One region of the Microbacterium sp. H37-C3 genome, then DNA from elsewhere that is predicted to be linked to it. Evidence: predicted binding sites of a transcription regulator. Region 1 holds the regulator's gene; each other region holds the start of a gene.
The links. The regulator LexA, encoded in region 1, represses DNA repair genes until DNA is damaged. The targets are predictions, from matches to a motif close to TCGAACANNTGTTCGA.
Positions count from the first base shown of each region.

Region 1 (5,877 bases):
ATCCGGGAGTTCGCGCCGTCGCGCGAGGCGAAGCGAGCCGAGCGTCGGCGCAACACGATCCCCTCGGTGGCGATCGCCGGTTACACCAACGCCGGCAAGTCGAGTCTGCTGAACCGGCTGACGAGCGCGGGTGTCCTGGTCGAGAACGCTCTGTTCGCGACGCTGGATGCCACGGTGCGTCGGGCCGAGGCCGCCGACGGGCGCGTGTTCACGCTCACCGACACCGTCGGCTTCGTCCGCAATCTCCCGCACCAGCTCGTCGAGGCGTTCCGGTCCACACTCGAGGAGGTCTCGGGCGCGGACGTCATCGTGCACGTCGTCGACGGCTCGCATCCCGATCCCGCGGCGCAGCTCGCGACCGTCCGCGACGTGATGGGCGACGTGGGCGCTCGCGCCACCCGTGAGCTCGTCGTCTTCAACAAGGCGGACCTCGTCGACGACGATGCGCGCCTGCTGCTGCGCGGGCTCGAGCCGACGGCCCACTTCGTGTCGTCCCGCACGGGCGAGGGCATCGACGAGCTGCGCGCCGCGATCGAGGATGCGCTGCCGCTGCCGGCTGTGGAGGTGCGCGCTCTCGTGCCGTATGACCGTGGCGACCTGATCTCGGCCGTGCACGAGAGTGGCCACATCGTCGCCACCTCGCACGAGGAGGACGGCACGGCCGTGCACGCGCACGTCTCCGAGCGTCTCGCGGCTGAGCTCGCGCCCTACGCCGTCTGATCACGCGGCCGGCGATACACCTGCAGGCTCGGCGGTGCTGGTGAGTCCTCCGCGGATGCGGAAGGCCTCACCAGCACCGCCGGCCTGACAGGCGTATCAGCGCCAGGCGATCGCCGGGCTCAGTCGAGCTCGATCGGCGCGACGCCGGGTGTGTCGAAACCGAACACCTGGCCGAGGAACGCCAGCTCGCTCTCCAGAGCGTTCACGATCGTCTCCGTCCGTCGGAACCCGTGCCCCTCGCCCGCGTACAGGACATAGGCGTGGGGCACGCCCTGCGCGACGAGTGCGTCGCGGATGGCCTCGGCCTGCGCCGGCGGCACGACGGCGTCCTCGTCGCCCTGGAGAAGCAGCAGCGGCACGCGGAACCCCTCGGCGTGGCTCAGCGGCGACCGCTCGATGTACACGTGCTCCGCTTCGGGAAGGGGACCGATCAGGCCGTCGAGGTAGCGCGCCTCGAAATCGTGGGTCTCGGCCGCGAGGGCGCGGGCATCGCCGACGCCGTAGCGCGAGACCCCCGCGCCGAACACGTCCGTGCCGACGAGCGCCGCCAACACGGTCCAGCCACCGGCCGACCCGCCCTCGATCGCGAGCCGTGACGCATCGGCGAGTCCGTCGGCGGCGAGGCCGCGTGCCGCCGCCGCGACGTCATCGACGTCGACGACGCCCCACTGGCCCTTCAGCCGTTCACGGTATGACCGGCCGTACCCGGTCGACCCGCCGTAGTTCACGTCGAGCACGCCGATGCCTCGGCTGGTGAAGTAGGCCGCCTTGGCGTCGGCGGTACCGCCCACGTGCGACGTCGGCCCGCCGTGCACCCAGACGAGGTACGGCGGCAGCTCGTCGGTCGGCGCCGTGACATCGGGGTTTGTCGGCGGATAGGCGAAAGCGTGCACCGGGCCGTGGGGACCCTCGGTGGTGATCTGACGGGCATGGGGGATCCATGCCTCGTCGATATCAGGGGTTCCGCCGCGCACCGCTGTCGGCTCGCCGCTGTCGAGATCGACCAGCCAGAGCCCGCTCGCCCCGGGCATGGCGCCGCTCACGAGGGCGCGGCTGCCGCGGACGTCCTCGATCTGCAGTCGAGCGGTGGCGGGGAAGGGGAGCGGGATCGCGCCGCCGTCGCGGTCGATGATCACGAGCTGGTCCGAGCCGTGCGTGCGGACGGCCACGACGCGGCCGTCGTCGAGCGGCGCGTACCACCGGGTGCCGAGGACCCACAGGCCACCACCCGTGTCGGCGTCGGCGGGGGAGACCGCGACGGGTGCCGCACCGGTCGCGGGGTCGACGCGATGGAGGTTCCAGCGCCCCGTCGGCTCGTCGAGCAGCAGCAGCTGGCCGTCCGATGTCCATTCCGGCTGCAGCGCGGCCGTGCTGCCGCCGGCTACCTCGCGGACACGATCCGGGGCGTCGAGCTCGATGACACGGATGCGGGTGCGGTCCCAGGGCATGTCGGGGTGATCCCACGCCACCCACGCGAGCTGTGATCCGTCGGGTGACAGTGCCGGCTGAGCCACGAAGTCGCTGCCCCCGGCGAGCTCCGTCACTCCCGCTTCGTCGCCCCTCGCGGCGTTCTCATCGCTGCTCGCGCCGTCGATCCGCACGATGTGTCGTTCCGGAGTGCGCCCCGGGCGCTCGCGCTCGCGCACCGCGAGGAGCGCGGCGTGCTGCCAGCGGAGACCGCCGTAGTGGGTGCCGCTCTCCTCGGGAGTGAGCGCCTCGGGCTCGCCGCCCGGGCGGAGGCGTCGAATGCGCTGGTCCGACTTGTCGACGAAGAACAGCTCGCCGTCGTCGGACGCCGTCCAGGCGCCGCCGCCATACTCGTGCACACGCGATCGCGCGTTCCCGGGCGCGGGGAGGACGACCTCTACAGAATCGTCGCGGCGGCGCATGACGGCGACGCGACCGGCCTCATCGGGAAGGGATTCGCCCCACCAGATCTCATCCCCGACGAAGCGCGCGCCGTCGAGGCGCAACGAGGACGCGCTGGCCCACGAGGCGGTCAGGGGGGAGGGCCAAGAACCGTACGGGAGTTGCTGCTGCGACATACCGCCACGCTACGCGAGCGGATCCGGGTCGTGCCGGGCGACGGGAGGGGATGCCGCCGAGTCGCGGCATCCCCTCCCGCAGTTCCGTCGGTGCGGCGAGGTCAGACCGTGCGGAGGACGGCGACGACCTTGCCGAGGATGGTGGCGTCATCGCCGAGGATCGGCTCGAACGCCGAGTTGCGGGGGAGGAGCCAGGTGTGGCCGTCGCGCTGACGGAGCGTCTTGACGGTGGCCTCGCCGTCGAGCATGGCCGCGACGATCTCGCCGTTGTCGGCGGTCGCCTGTGCCCGCACGACGACCCAGTCGCCGTCGCAGATGGCGGCGTCGATCATGGAGTCGCCGACGACCTTGAGCATGAACAGCTCGCCCTTGCCGACGAGCTGACGCGGCAGGGGGAAGATCTCCTCGACCTGCTGGTCGGCGGTGATCGGGACGCCCGCCGCGATGCGGCCCACGAGCGGCACGAGGGCGGCGTCGCCGAGGGCAGGCGCGGCGTCGGCGGGGTTCTCGCCGGCCGTGCCGGGGAGGTCGATGAGGACCTCCATTGCGCGGGTCTTGCCGGGGTCGCGGCGGAGGTATCCGCTCAGCTCGAGCTGGTTCAGCTGGTGGGTGACGCTCGACAGCGACTTGAGGCCGACGGCGTCGCCGATCTCGCGCATGCTCGGCGGGTAGCCGTTGCGGGCGATCGCGTGCTGGATCACCTCGAGGATCGCGAGCTGCTTATCGCTCAGATTCTTCCGTCGTCGCGTCTGCGGCTTCTCGCTCATACCGCCGGTCTCCTGTCGTCGCGCCCCGTCCCCGACCCGATGTCGGAGGTTCGTGGTGGGCTCTCGCTGTCGAAAAGGTAGCCCGATCCGACAGCGACATCACGGAACGCTCCGCGTGTCTCTTCGATCGGTCTCCGATTTCGGTGGGTGGTTGACACCACACAATATCGAAGATACGTTCGGAACCGAAGTTCGCACCCGCCTCTCCCGGCCGAGAGGCGGGAGCGAATCTTCCTACCGCTCCCGAGGAGATGTCATGACCACGATCGATGCCCGCTTCGCACCGGCCCCCCGCACCCGTCTGCGCCTGACGCGCCGCGGACGCCGCGTCATCGCAGCGATCGCCGCACTTCCCGCCGTCGTCGCCGTCACCGCTGCCGTGCTCTCCGGCGGGGGAGCACTCGCCTCCAACGAGGCGGGCGCGCCCGAGGGGTCGTTCACGACGGTGACCGTCATGTCGGGCGAATCGCTCTGGTCGATCGCTGAAGAGGTGGCGCCGGCCGCCGACCCCCGTGACGTCGTCGACGCCATCATCCGGCTGAACGCCCTCGGCTCTGGTCAGCTCGAGGCAGGCCAGACACTCGCCATCCCCGCCGAGTACGACGCCGCGAGCTGAAGCCCGCCGTCTTCGGCGCAGAAGCTGGGATGCGGCCACGCCGGACTCGGACGCGGCCTAGCATGGGTGGGATGAGCCCGAGTCTGGATGATCTGCCCCTCAGAGACGATCTGCGAGGCCTCACCCCGTACGGCGCCCCGCAGGCGCCGCTTCCGGTCGCGCTGAACGTCAACGAGAACACGCATCCCGTTCCCGAAGAGGTCGCCGACGACATCCTGGATGCCGTCGCCCGTGCCCTGCGCGACGTCAACCGCTATCCCGACCGCGAGTTCACGCACCTCCGCGAGTCCTTCGCCGAGTACCTCGGTCACGGCCTCACCCCCGATCGCATCTGGGCCGCGAACGGATCGAACGAGGTGCTGCAGCACCTGCTCCAGGCCTTCGGCGGCCCGGGGCGCACCGCCATGGGCTTCGGCCCCACGTACTCGATGTACCCGCTGCTGACGCGAGCCACCGGCGCGCAGTACGTCGCGGGCACGCGCGGCCCCGACTTCACGCTCGACCCGGCCTCCGCTGCGGCGCAAGTCTCCGAACTGCGCCCCGACGTCGTCTTCCTCTGCGCGCCCAACAACCCGACCGGCACGCCGCTCGGTCTCGACGTCATCGAGGCGGTGTACGACGCCACCGACGGCATCGTGATCGTCGACGAGGCCTATCAGGAGTTCGCGCCGCGCGAGAGCCCCTCCGCGCTGACGCTGCTCGGCGAGCGGGAGCGCCTGGTCGTCTCACGCACGATGAGCAAGGCGTTCGCCTTCGCCGGTGCGCGCGTCGGCTATCTCGCCGCCGACGCGACCCTCATCGACGCCCTGCGTCTCGTCCGCCTGCCGTACCACCTCAGCGCCCTCACGCAGGCGGCGGCGACAGCCGCGCTGTCGCACTCGTCGACGATGCTCCGGATGGTGGACGAGATCGTCGCGCAGCGCGATCGGATGTCGGCGACGCTCGATGCCCTCGGGTACCACGCCTACGAGAGCTGGACGAACTTCGTCCTGTTCGACGGGGTCGACGACCCGCGCGCCACCTGGCAGGCGCTCTACGATCGCGGCATCCTCGTCCGCGACGTCGGCATCCCGCACAGCCTGCGCGTCAGTGCCGGTACGGAAGACGAGACGACCGCGTTCCTCGAAGCACTGGCGTCGATAGACTCGGAGGCATGACCAGCCCCCGAACGGCCAGCATCCGTCGTGCCACGAGCGAGTCGAGTGTCGAACTCGAGCTCGACCTCGACGGGACCGGGATCAGCACGATCGAGACGACCGTGCCGTTCTTCGATCATCTGCTGACGGCGTTCGCGAAGCACTCGCTCACCGACCTGACTGTGCGCGCGACGGGCGACACGCACATCGACGCGCACCACACGGTCGAGGATGTCGCGATCGTGCTCGGGCAGGCGCTGCGCTCTGCGCTGGGCGACAAGTCGGGCATCTCGCGCTACGGCGATGCGCTCGTGCCCCTCGACGAGGCGCTCGCGCAGGCTGTCGTCGACATCTCCGGGCGTCCCTACCTCGTGCACACGGGAGAGCCCGAGGGATACGAGTACCACCTCATCGGCGGGCACTTCACGGGGTCGCTCGTGCGGCACACGTTCGAGGCGATCGCGTTCAACGCGGGCCTGACGATGCACGTCCGCGTGCTCGGCGGACGCGACCCGCACCACATCGCCGAGGCGGAGTACAAGGCCTTCGCCCGTGCCTTCCGGCAGGCCAAGGCGCTCGATCCGCTCGTGCAC
Region 1 is NZ_JAPVLR010000001.1:927,734-933,610, reverse strand. It holds gene hflX (GTPase HflX) at 1-720, shown strand, start outside; gene O1W71_RS04645 (prolyl oligopeptidase family serine peptidase) at 840-2,765, opposite strand; gene lexA (transcriptional repressor LexA) at 2,867-3,532, opposite strand; gene O1W71_RS04635 (LysM peptidoglycan-binding domain-containing protein) at 3,789-4,148, shown strand; gene O1W71_RS04630 (histidinol-phosphate transaminase) at 4,220-5,305, shown strand; gene hisB (imidazoleglycerol-phosphate dehydratase HisB) at 5,302-5,877, shown strand, end outside.

Region 2 (5,877 bases), on a different contig from region 1:
ACCGCCGACCTGCCCGGCATCGACCCGGGCTCGGTCGACATCGACGTCGACGGCCAGCTGCTGACCATCCGCGCCGAGCGAACGCTCGCGAGCGGTGACGGAGTGAAGTGGATCACGCGCGAGCGTGAAGCCGCGAGCTTCCTGCGTCAGCTGAACCTCGGCCAGGGTGTCGACACGGAAGGCATCGCCGCGACCTACAACAACGGCGTCCTGACCGTGACCATCCCGGTCAGCGAGAAGGCCAAGCCGCGCAAGGTCGAGGTCACGACCGACGCAGCCGCGCCGGTGGTGCCGATCGAGAACTGATCGCGCAGATCCGCGTTCGCACGACGGGCGGCCGCAGCTCTTTCGGGGGCGGCGGCCGCCCCTTCGCGTATATCCCCCAGCGCCCGCGACCGATTCGAAGGTGCGCGATGCGCGCGCCCGACTGCGTGGCTGCAGCCCTCAGAAGGGTGGCGGTTCGTCCGCCGGCGGTCCGCCGCGTGTCGCATCCGGTGGCGGGTCCGTGGTGGCGATGGTGAAGCAGACGGCCGGTATGGGGACGTCTTCGCGGTAGACCCGGCCGAGGGGTGAGGTCCATTCGAGGACCCCGCCACCGACCTGCCGAACCTCCCACTTCGTGAACTGCTTCATCGAGTGGTGTCGCTGGCACAGGTGGGCGAGGTTGAAGATGTGGGTGTGCCCGCCGAGGGCGTGGTCGATGGTGTGGTCGAGCTCGCAGCGGATCGCGGCTCTGCGGCATCCGGGGAACCGGCAGTGCTGATCCCGGGCCATCAGGAGTTTCTTCATCGAAGCCGTGGGCCGGTAGGCGTCGATCTCGACCGGGGTGCGGGTGACCGGGTCGATGAACAACCGGTCCCACTCCGACACCTGCCCCGCGAGCTGCCGCACGGTCTCGGCATCAACGAGCCCGGCCCCGACTGCTTCGGCGGGGTTCTCGTCACGCCCCATTAACGTCTCCGCCGTGACCGCGACCTGAACGCGCGCCCGGATCGCCCCGAGCCCACCGGCCCGATCGGTCCCATACGTCGGATCGACGACCGGCGCCCCGCCGAGCACCAGGTCGCCCAGGATGTCGGCGCGCAGCTGATCCATCGTCCGCGTGTCGGCGGGCTCAGCCGCCTCCGCAGCATCCGCCGCCCCCGCGGCATCCGCTCCCCCCTCCGGACCAGTCGCGACCCGCGCGTCCTTCACCGACTGCCCCATCTGCGTGAGTCGGTCGAGCATCCCCGCGGCGATGACCGTCGGAAGGTTCGCGACGAGATTCGACATCCCATCCGACCCGTGGAACACCCGCACGCACCGCTCCGCCGCCGCGGCCTTGTGCCGCTCCGTGAACGTCTGCGTATGCAACCGGGCCGCCAACGCGTCCAGCGCACCCCGCACCCGCGACGGCACATCCCGCTCGCACACCGCGATCGCGGCCTCCGCGAACGACCCCCGGACCTCCGCAGGCACTCCCGCGCCGACCCGCACGACCACATCCACGTGTCCGCGTTCGATCCGCCGCTGCACCCACGCCTCGAACACCGCGGGGTAGTCGTCGATGACGGTCATCGCGTGGTCGATCTCGCCCTGCAGCCGCCGGTCCGTCAACCGCGCCATGCCCGCTGCTTCGGCCGCGACCGACCGCAAGTCCATGTTCGACGCCATACCCCGCACCCCGTCGCGGCGCGCGTCGTGCAGGGCGGCATGACCCAGGTCGGCCAGCGCCCGGGTGCGAGCGATGTCAGCGGCGTGAGAGAGGTCAAGGGCCTCCGCGTATCTCGCAAAAGCGAGCGCTTGCGACGGCGTGACGTCGTCGCGTCGCGCCTCGCCACCCCCGTCACTCGCCGTCATGTTCCCATTGTGACAGCGGGGTACGACATCCGAGTCGAACCTATGTTCGGTTGTCGAAAGTCGGGGCACCGTTCCGCCTGGGGAGGAAACGACCCCGAGCGACACCGCGCGACCGGCTCCGGTCCGCGCGGTCGTCAGGACAGACGTCGCAGCTTCGTCGTCAGCTGCTCGAGCTGCTCGAGCTCTTCGGTCGACAGCACCGACATGCGTTCGGCGATGGAGCGGCCGTGGGCGGCGGCGAGTCGACGAAACGCCGACAGCCCCTCCGGCGTCGCCGTGAGCATTGCGCCGCGGCCATCCGTCGGGTCGCCGCACTTGGTGATGAGGCCGCGCGCGACCATCCGATCGACCAGGCGCGAGACGCTCGGCTGGCTGATGAGCATGTTCGCGGTGACGTCTCGCAGGCGAGCGCGATGGCCCGTGCCTCGCGCGACCGTCAGGAGCACGTCGTACTCGGCCTGGGTCAGCTCATCGCCGGCGAAGTCATTGCTGATGTCGTCGAAGATCTCGTGCTGCGCGCGGAAGAGACTCTCCCACGCGGCAACGGCGCGACGACGATCGTTCATGGCGACAACTTTACTGCCCGCCTAAGCTGGTCGGCATGATGCGTCGCGCCCGGGCGGCACTCGCGATCGGGGTCCTCGTGCTGATCACGGGCCTTTTCGGGCTGGCGGTCCCTGCCGTGGCATCCGCCGACGAATCCGCCGATCTCGACGCCTTCGTCTTCGATTCGCTCGCCGTGGACTACACCCTCAGTCGCGACGAGGACGGCACGGCCAGGATGCGGGTCGTCGAGACCTTCGTCGCCGATTTCCCCCCGTCCGATCAGAACCGGGGCATGCGCCGCCTTCTGCCCGAGACCTACAACGGGCAGCCGCTGCATCCGGAACTCCTCTCGGTCACCGACGAGAACGGCGATGCCCGTCCCGTCGAGACCGACAGCGAAGACGGCACCCTCGGCGTCCTGACGCGCGGGCCCGAGTACCTGCACGGGCCGAACACCTTCGTCTTCACCTACGACCTCGAGAATGTCGTGTGGGACTTCCCGGACACCGGGCTCGAGTTCTACTGGGACGTCAACGGCACCGACTGGAATCAGCCGTTCCGGCAGGTGACGGCCACCTTGCGGGTCGACCCCGCTATCGCGGACGCCCTCGCCGGCCGGCAGGCCTGCTATGTCGGCGAGCAGGACAGCACCACGCCGTGTCCTGAGATCGTCGCCTCACCGGACGGAACCGCGGTCACCGCCTCGGCGACCGACCTCGCGCCGCACGAGACGCTCACTTTCGCCGTCGGGTTCGAGGAGGGCACGTTCGAGGTGTACGACACCGGGTTCCTGGCGTCGCCGCTCGGATGGCTCCAGTCCGGGTCGACGGCGCTGCTCGCCGGCGCCACCGGCTGGGCGCTGCGCAATCGCCGGCGGTACCTCCGCGACGAGCCCGGGCGCCCGACGGTCATCGCCGAGTACGCGCTACCGCGCCGCATCGATGCGATCGACGCGGCGGTGCTGTTGCAGAAGACGTCGAAGGCGATTCCCGCCGAGGTCCTCGAGCTGGCACTGGTGGGCGCCATCCGCATCGTCGACGATGGGAAGAGCCGCTGGGGACGTGCGAAGCTGCAGGCGGAGCTCGTCGATCCTCGGGCCGCCGACGAGAACGGGCGCAGACTCCTGCGCGGCATGTTCCCGCATCACCGTCGTGGCGAGGTCTACCGCTTCGGCTCCTCCGACACCCGGCTGTCCACCGAGACCCAGCGGGCGCTGAAGATGGCCAAAGACAGTCTCCGCGGTCGCGGCATGTACAAGCCCGTGCCGGCGGGAGCGCGTGGCTGGCCCGTCGCCGCATGGGCCCTCGCGGCGAGTCTGGTCATCCTGTTCGGTGCGCTCGCGCTGAACGCTTACGTCCACCCCGCACTGCCCATCGTCGGCATCGTTCTGGCGGCGGCGTCGTTCCTGGTGGTCGTCTTCGCGGTCGCCGGTGAGCCGCTGTCGGACACGGGGGCGGAGATCCGCGACCACCTGCGCGGGCTCGACCTCTTCATCCGGTGGGCCGAAGCCGACCGCATCCGGATGCTGCAATCGCCGACCGGCGCTGAGCGCGAGCCGGTCGCAACGGACGACCCCCGGGAGATGCTCCGGATCTACGAGCGGCTGCTGCCGTACGCCGTGCTGTTCGGCCGCGAGAAGGAGTGGGCTGCGCACCTGACGGCGCTCTACGGCGACGCGGGCATCGCGACGCCGGGGTGGTACGTGGGAACGGCGGCGTTCGATGCGTCGTCGTTCGCGGCAGGCATCGGCACGCTGTCGTCGGCGGCATCGTCGTCGTCGTCGACCTCGGGCGGGTCGAGCGGGGGCGGGTCTGCCGGCGGGGGAGGCGGCGGAGGAGGTGGTGGCGGCGCCTGACGCGTCGTCACGCGCGGTCGTCACGCGCGGTCGGCTCTCGCGGCCGGAAAGCAGTTGAGGGTCCGACCGAAGAGGCATTCGGTCGGACCCTCGTCCCTTTGCACCAAGAGTTTCCTGCAATCACATGCCGGTGGCTGCCACAGCAAAACAGCTACCGTGCGAGCACTCTATAACGGCGAGGTAACGACGAGCAAGGGTTTTCCCGTTATCTTTTCGTAATCATCGGGAACGCTGAGCCGGCACCTCGACGACATCCGGTTTTCGGCCTCCGCAGTGCCTCGGGTCTGTCAGGATGAGCGCGTGCACGCCCACGGCCGAGACACCGCCAGCGGACCCTTCGTGGTCACGCTCGTCGTCGACCTGCCGATCGCCAAGCCCGATGCCCTCGAAACGATCGCCTTCGTATCGGACGGGGCGATCGAGAACGCGGGTACGGCCTTCCCGCGCGTCGGGCTGGGCCGGGACGTGTGGGCCGAGGTGCAGATCCCGAAGTTCGCCGACCCGCCGCCGCTCGCCGTCGACGTCTGCTCGGACGTGTCCTGGGATGTCGCGGCGACAGAGGCCGCGCGGTTGGCCGATGCGCTGCGGCGGGTCGGATGGTCGGTGCGGTCGCCGCGCTCCGACGAGGTCTGAGTCGCCCGCCCGTCGCGGTCCGGTCACGCGGCGACGGCGAAGAGCCCCGCGATCCCCGCGCCGTAGAGAACGAGCACGGTCAGCGAGTCGACACCCATCCCGGCGATCCGCTTCGCCGGCCGGAAGATGAGTCCGACGACGTAGACGAGCGTCAGCAGCGCGGCCAGCGCGGTGAGGTAGATGTCGGCTCCATTCGCCTGCGGCAGCACCGCCTGGCCCGAGATCAGGGTGGCCACGAGGAACAGCACGGGCAGGAACGCATTGCCGCCGAAGATGTCGCTCATCGCGAGATTGTCGTCGCCCTGACGGATGGCCTGCAGCCCCGTGGAGATCTCCGGCAGCGCGGTCGCGAGCGCGAGGATGGTCGCGCCGAACAGCACACCCGACAGGCCGATCTCGTCGGCGATGGCGTCGCCGACCCGCTCGAGCACGACACCGGCTCCGAGCGTCGCGAGCGCGGAGACCGCGAAGATCGCGACGACCGCCCCGGTGCTCATCGAGTGATGCGGATGCCGCGGCTTGGCGCGCCGGTGCCCCGGGGTGTGTTCACTCGCACCCGGCGACGTGCCGTTCTCGTGCCAGGGAAGGTGCTTGCCGGCGCGCTGCACGAGGAAGAGCCCGGCGAGCCACAGCGCCGCGATGAGCACGACATCGGGGGTGACACGTGCGACGACGAGGTCGCTGGGAAGCTGGCTCCCCGCCATCACGACCGCGAGCACGGCGACCACGATCACGGCTTCGAGCACGAGGGCGAGGGATGCGGCGCGATAGGTCAGCGGCCTGACCCCGCGACCGCGCTTGCCGAACAGGTCGAGGATCACCAGCACCACGGTCTGCAGCGCGATGCCACCCAGGATGTTGCCCACGGCGACTTCGAGGTTGCCCGCGATGGCGGCACTGACGGTGATGGCGATCTCGGGCAGGTTCGTGGCCACAGCGAGCACGATCAGCCCGCCGAACGCGCTGCCGATGTGCCAGCGATCGTCGATGACGTCGGTCGACTT
Region 2 is NZ_JAPVLR010000002.1:580,607-586,483, forward strand. It holds gene O1W71_RS07740 (Hsp20/alpha crystallin family protein) at 1-306, shown strand, start outside; gene O1W71_RS07745 (HNH endonuclease signature motif containing protein) at 445-1,839, opposite strand; gene O1W71_RS07750 (MarR family winged helix-turn-helix transcriptional regulator) at 1,974-2,405, opposite strand; gene O1W71_RS07755 (DUF2207 domain-containing protein) at 2,441-4,240, shown strand; gene O1W71_RS07760 (hypothetical protein) at 4,541-4,873, shown strand; gene O1W71_RS07765 (sodium:calcium antiporter) at 4,897-5,877, opposite strand, start outside.
Region 2: the regulator LexA is predicted to act here: its motif matches at 1,874-1,889, upstream of O1W71_RS07745 (HNH endonuclease signature motif containing protein).

Region 3 (5,877 bases), on a different contig from region 1:
TAGACGGTGCTGCAGACGTCCCCGGGGAGGGCGACCTGTGACGTCGCGATGGCATTCGCGGCGTCGGTCATCGCCGCCGCGTCCGGGTAGACCTCGAAGTGGATGTGCGGCCACCGGCCCGTGTAGCAGGCGGGAATGATCGAGGTGAAGGTGACGACGCCGGACGCGTCGGAGACCTGCACCCCTCGCAGGTAGGTCTCGTTCTCGATCCCGTTCGAGTACATCGAGTACCCGCCGTCGGCGTCGCAATGCCACACGTAGACGGCGGCCCCGGCGAACGGCACATCGCCTCGGGCAGTGTCGAGGATCGTGAGCCGGAGGGTCATCGGCACGCCGTCCGCGGTCGCGCCGCCCTCCAGGGACGATCGGATGTCGCTGCGGACGATGCCGGAGCGCTCGAGGACGTCGGGCCCGTTCGAGCCGTCGCCGGGGTAGGGGCCGGCGGTCTCGTCAGGGATCTCGCCGGCGGGCAGGCCCGAGTTCGCGACGGCTGTCGCGGACGGTGTTGCGGTGGGTGTCGCGGTCGGTGTCGCCGTGGGTGATGCGGCGGGCGAGGCCGTCGCCGTGGGAGTGCAGGCCGCGAGAGCCGCGGCGCCCAAGCCGAGGCCGGCGAGGCTCAGCATGGAACGCCGGGTCATCAGCGTGCGGATGTCGAACGGGGCGCCCTGATCGACGACCTCGTCGTCGGCGCGGTCGAGCAGGCGGCCCTCGTAGGCCGGTCCCGCGGGCGTGTGATCGGGTTCGGGGATGCGGCTCACGTCTGACTCCTCGGTCGGTTGTGCACCGAGCATCGCCCGCCAGCCCATCCGTATCGTTGGATAGACCTATGCGCCGGATATGAGACCCGCGCGAGACCGCCGCGCTGTCAGAAGGGTGGTCTCTCCGGTGGTCCGCCCGTGTCGATGGTGAAGCAGACCGCGGGTATGGGGACGTCTTCGCGGTAGACCCGGCCGAGGGGTGAGGTCCATTCGAGGACCCCTCCGCCGACCTGCCGGACCTCCCACTTGGTGAACTGCTTCATGGAGTGGTGTCTTTGGCAGAGGTGGGCGAGGTTGAAGATGTGGGTGTGCCCGCCCAGGGCATGGTCGATGGTGTGGTCGAGTTCGCAGCGGATCGCGGCCCGTCGGCATCCGGGGAACCGGCAGTGCTGATCCCGTGCCATCAGGAGCTTCTTCATCGAAGCCGTGGGCCGGTAGGTGTCGATCTCGACCGGTGTGCGGGTGACGGGGTCGATGAAGAGCCGGTCCCACTCGCTGACCTGCCCGGCGAGCTCGCGCGCCGTGTCGGCATCGATCAGCGCAGCGCCCACGGCTTCGGCGGGGTTCTCGTCACGCCCCATCAACGTCTCGGCGGTGACGGCGACCTGAACGCGTGCGCGGATCGCGCCGAGCCCACCGGCCCGGTCGGTTCCGTAGGTCGGGTCAACTACGGGCGCCCCGCCGAGGACGAGGTCACCGAGGATGTCGGCCCGCAGCTGATCCATCGTCCGGGTATCGTCGGGCTCGCCTTCCCCTGCCCCATCAGCACGGGCATCCTTCACGGACTGTCCCATCTGCGTGAGCCGGTCAAGCATCCCCGCGGCAATGACCGTCGGAAGGTTGGCGACGAGGTTCGACATCCCGTCCGTTCCGTGGAACACGCGAACGCACCGCTCCGCTGCCGCAGCCTTGTGCCGCTCGGTGAAGTTCTGCGGGTGAAGCCGGGCCGCCAGAGCCTCCAGCGCACCCCGCACCCGCGACGGCACATCCCGCTCGCACACCGTGATCGCGGCTGCATCGTACGCCGACCGCACCTCGTCAGGCACCCGCGCGCCGACCCGCACGACCACATCCACGTGTCCGCGTTCGATCCGCCGCTGGGCCCACGCCTCGAACACGGCCGGGTAGTCGTCGATGACCGTCATCGCGTGGTCGATCTCGCCCTGCAGCCGCCGGTCCGTCAACCGCGCCATGCCCGCTGCTTCGGCCGCGACCGACCGCAGCTCCATGTCCGACGCCATCCCCTGCACGCCGTCACGCCGCGCCTCACGCAACGCCGACCGGCCCAGTTCCGTCAACGCCCGAACCCGCGCGACATCCCCGGCGTGGACCAGGTCGAGCGCCTCCGCGAACACGGAGAACGCTTCGGCATGCGGCGACGCATCCGCGACACCGTCACCCCCGAGCCCGCTACCGCTGTTCGATGTCATGTTCCCATGATGTCAGCACCCTCCGACATCCGCATCGAATATTCGTTCCACGGTGGATAAGTCGCTGAGCAAGCGAATTGTGCAGGAAACGCCCAACCCGCCGACGACAAAAACCACGAAAAGGCGGCATAAACGCGCTGACTCATCGTGCTGTCAAGAGGATGCGGCCGGGCAGACGCCGCGGGCACCATCGCACCATGAGCGACGACGACGACCAGACGCGGCACGACTTCCGCGACGCCGTGAACATGAGCCCCGCCGAGCTCGAGAAATGGCTCGACACCGACGAGTCGAAGGAGGTCGGTCAGAAGGACGGCGGCGGTGAATCGACGGGCCACCAGTCGGGCCGGCGCATCGTCGACCTCCTGCGCACCAAAAAGGACGACCTCACCGAGTCGGACCTGAAGCACATGCGCAAAGTCGTCGGCTACGTCAACCGGCACCTCGCACAGCGCCCCTCGGGCGACATCACCGAGACCGCCTGGCGCTACTCGCTCATGAACTGGGGTCACGATCCCGCGAAGAAGTGACCGCCTCCGCCGAGCAGGCCTCCGCTGAGCAGGAGAATGGAACCGTGAGCATCCCCGCGTCCTCCGGTCTGACCGAGCTGCCCGAACCGCGATTCGTCCTCGTGGGCGAGGACGGCCACCGCATCGCCACCTACTCGTGGGGAGAGGACGACCTTCCGACGGTGGTCGTCGTGCACGGCTTCGCGTCGAACACGAAGGACAACTGGGTCTCGACCGGTTGGGTGCGCGACCTGCAGCGCGCCGGCTTCCGCGTCCTCGGCCTCGATCAGCGAGGACACGGTGCGAGTGACAAGCCGCATCGTGCCGCCGACTACGACCTGCACCAGCTCGCCTCCGACGTCGAGGCGGTGCTCGACACCTACCTCGTCGACACGGCGATGTACGTCGGGTACTCCCTGGGAGCGCGCGTGGGCTGGGAGGTGCTGCAGGACTTCTCCGCGCGCATCACCCGCGGCGTGCTGGGCGGCGTGCCCGACGGCATCCCGCTCGCCCGCCTCGACATCGATCAGGTGCGAGCGCTCGTCGAGAACGGTACCGAGGTGACCGATCCGGTCACGCAGAACTACGTGCGGCTCACCGAGCGCGTTCCCGGCAACGACCTGCGCGCGCTGCTCGCGATCGCCGGCGGGATGCGCGCCTCGGGCACGGTGGACCCCGACCCCGCCAACGCGCCGGAGCAGCCCGTGCTGTTCGCCACAGGTTCTCGTGACGCGATCATCGAGGGATCGAAGGCCCTCGCCGCCGCCACCCCGCAGGGACGCTTCGTCGAGATCCCCGATCGGCATCACTTCAATGCGCCCGGCTCGCGGGTGTTCCGTCAGACCGCGATCGAGTTCCTCACCGGAGGATGACGCGGCGGCGGACGTCGCCTCACGACGACGCCCGTCGGTAGGCGTCGCCGAGCCAGCGGTCGTAGGCCAGCCACGGCTCGGATGCCGCTGCCCGCAGCGTCTCGATGTGCGCGGTCAACGGACCGGTGAGCGTGAACCACTCGCCGCCCTCTCGCAGTGCCGCGAACTCGCGGTGTCGCTGCTGTTCGAGGGGCCGACCGCCGCGCTCGAATGCGAGGAGCTCGTCATGTCGGATGGCGGCGAGCCGCTGCCGTGGCCGCTCGCTCGTGCCGATCTTCACGCGGGCGCCGAATCGCAGGTAGTAGACGACGGCCACGACCGGGCGGGGCAGGTCGGCATCGAAAGCGTCGCCGAGTCGCCACCCGCAGCGCTGACACAGCCAATGCCCCGTGTCGGCGTCGACCTCGCCCACCCGCCCGCCGCAGACCCGGCACGGGAACGGCATCTCGGATGCGTCGAGGCTCGAGGCGGGCACGACTCCAGGATCCCGCCCGCCTCCGACATCCACCCGCCGTCAGACCGTGACGACGATCTTGCCGCGAGTGTGCCCCTCTTCCAGCCGCGCGTACGCCGCCGCGGCGTCGTCGAGCGGGAAGGTCTCGGCGACCTCGACCCGCAGCGAGCCGTCGGCCGCAAGACGCGCGAGCTCGGCGAGCTGGGAGGCATCCGGGCGCACCCAGATGTAGTTGCCGCCGAACTCGGATGCCGCGCGCGGGTCGGCGATCGAGGTGACGACGCCGCCCTCGCGCAGCAGGTCGTTCGTGGAGTCGAGCGAGCTTCCGCCGGCGAAATCGAGCACGACGTCAACGCCCTCGGGAGCGATCTCGCGCACCCGGTCGGCGAGGCCGTCGCCGTAGACCACGGGCTCGGCGCCGAGCTCGCGGAGGTAGTCGTGGTTGCGCTCCGACGCGGTGCCGATCACGCGCGCGCCGCGCAGGCGCGCGAGCTGCACGCCGAACGAGCCCACGCCGCCGGCCGCGCCGTGGATGAGCACGGTCGCCCCCTCGCCGACGGCCGACCGCTCGATCGCCTGCAGCGCGGTCAGGCCGGTGAGGGGGATCGCGGCGGCCGCGGTGAACTCGAGACCCTCCGGCTTGCGCGTGGCGGTGCGCACGGGAACAGCCATGTATTCGGCGACCGATCCGCCGCTCACGACATCGGCGCGGGCGTAGGCCAGCACCGGGTCGCCGACCTCGAACTCGGGAGTGTCCAGTCCCACCTTCTCCACGACGCCCGCGACATCCCAGCCCGGCACCGCCGGCAGCTGAACGTCGAGCAGGCCCTGGAGGTATCCCTCGCGCACCTTGTAGTCGACGGGGTTCAGGCCCGCGGCCACCACGCGCACCACCAGGGTGTCGGGTCCGATGTGGGGCATCTCCCGATCGGTGATCTCGAAGCGGTCGTTGCCGCCGAACTCGTTGTACGTCAGTGCCTTCATGCGCAGGACAAACGCCGGGGCGGCCGACAGGATTCCCGACGGGATGCCGCTGACGGGCGCTCTCTCGGGGCGGACGCGTAGAATCGGGGGCATCCCGTTCTGAAACGCGAGAGTCCGCCGTGTCTGCAGCATCCGCCGCCCGCACCTTCGAGGTGCGGCATGTCCAGCTCGCGCGCGCCCTTTTCGCGGCCGTCGCCGCCGTCATGATCACGTTCTCGCCCGATCACTCCGCCGCCGTGGGCATGTCGGTGTTCGGCGGGTTCGCCACCGCGACGGCGATCGTCTTCTTCGTCGGAGCGTGGCTGACGCGCCGCGCGGGCCGGCGTGCGCTGCCGATCGCCCTCGGGGCGGTCACCCTCGTCGCCGCGATCCTCGCTGGCATCCCGCCGTTGCGGACGACGACCGGCTTCTTCGTCATCGTCATCTCGTGGGCCGCGATCACGGGGGCCATAGAGCTGATCGGCGGCATCCGCGGTCGCCGCTCCGGAGCTCCGGCCGCGCGCGACGAGGTGCTCATCGGTGCGATCACCCTCCTGCTGGTGGTCGGCCTGCTGCTGGTCAACCCGGCCTACCGCCTCGATTACGTCATCGAGGAGGCCGGCGCCTTCACGCTCACCGGCATCACCATCGGCGTCGGGCTGTTCGGCGGCTACGCCGCGATCGTGGCGGTCTTCCTCGGAATCGCCGGCTTCTCGCCGCGGCGCGAGGAGCTCGCGCCCGCGGCATCCGTCCCGTCATCCCCCTCGTCCGATCCGGAGGTCGCATCGTGAGCGGCGAACACCCCACCCGCCGCGAGATCATGCGTCCGGTCCAGCTGCTGGGCCTCGCGTTCGTCGCGGCGATCTTCTCGGGTGTCATCACCCTCGTGTC
Region 3 is NZ_JAPVLR010000005.1:91,938-97,814, reverse strand. It holds gene O1W71_RS13560 (intradiol ring-cleavage dioxygenase) at 1-758, opposite strand, end outside; gene O1W71_RS13555 (HNH endonuclease signature motif containing protein) at 866-2,188, opposite strand; gene O1W71_RS13550 (DUF3140 domain-containing protein) at 2,386-2,718, shown strand; gene O1W71_RS13545 (alpha/beta fold hydrolase) at 2,763-3,569, shown strand; gene O1W71_RS13540 (GIY-YIG nuclease family protein) at 3,589-4,044, opposite strand; gene O1W71_RS13535 (NADP-dependent oxidoreductase) at 4,084-5,007, opposite strand; gene O1W71_RS13530 (acyl-CoA synthetase) at 5,127-5,777, shown strand; gene O1W71_RS13525 (amino acid transporter) at 5,774-5,877, shown strand, end outside.
Region 3: the regulator LexA is predicted to act here: its motif matches at 2,223-2,238, upstream of O1W71_RS13555 (HNH endonuclease signature motif containing protein).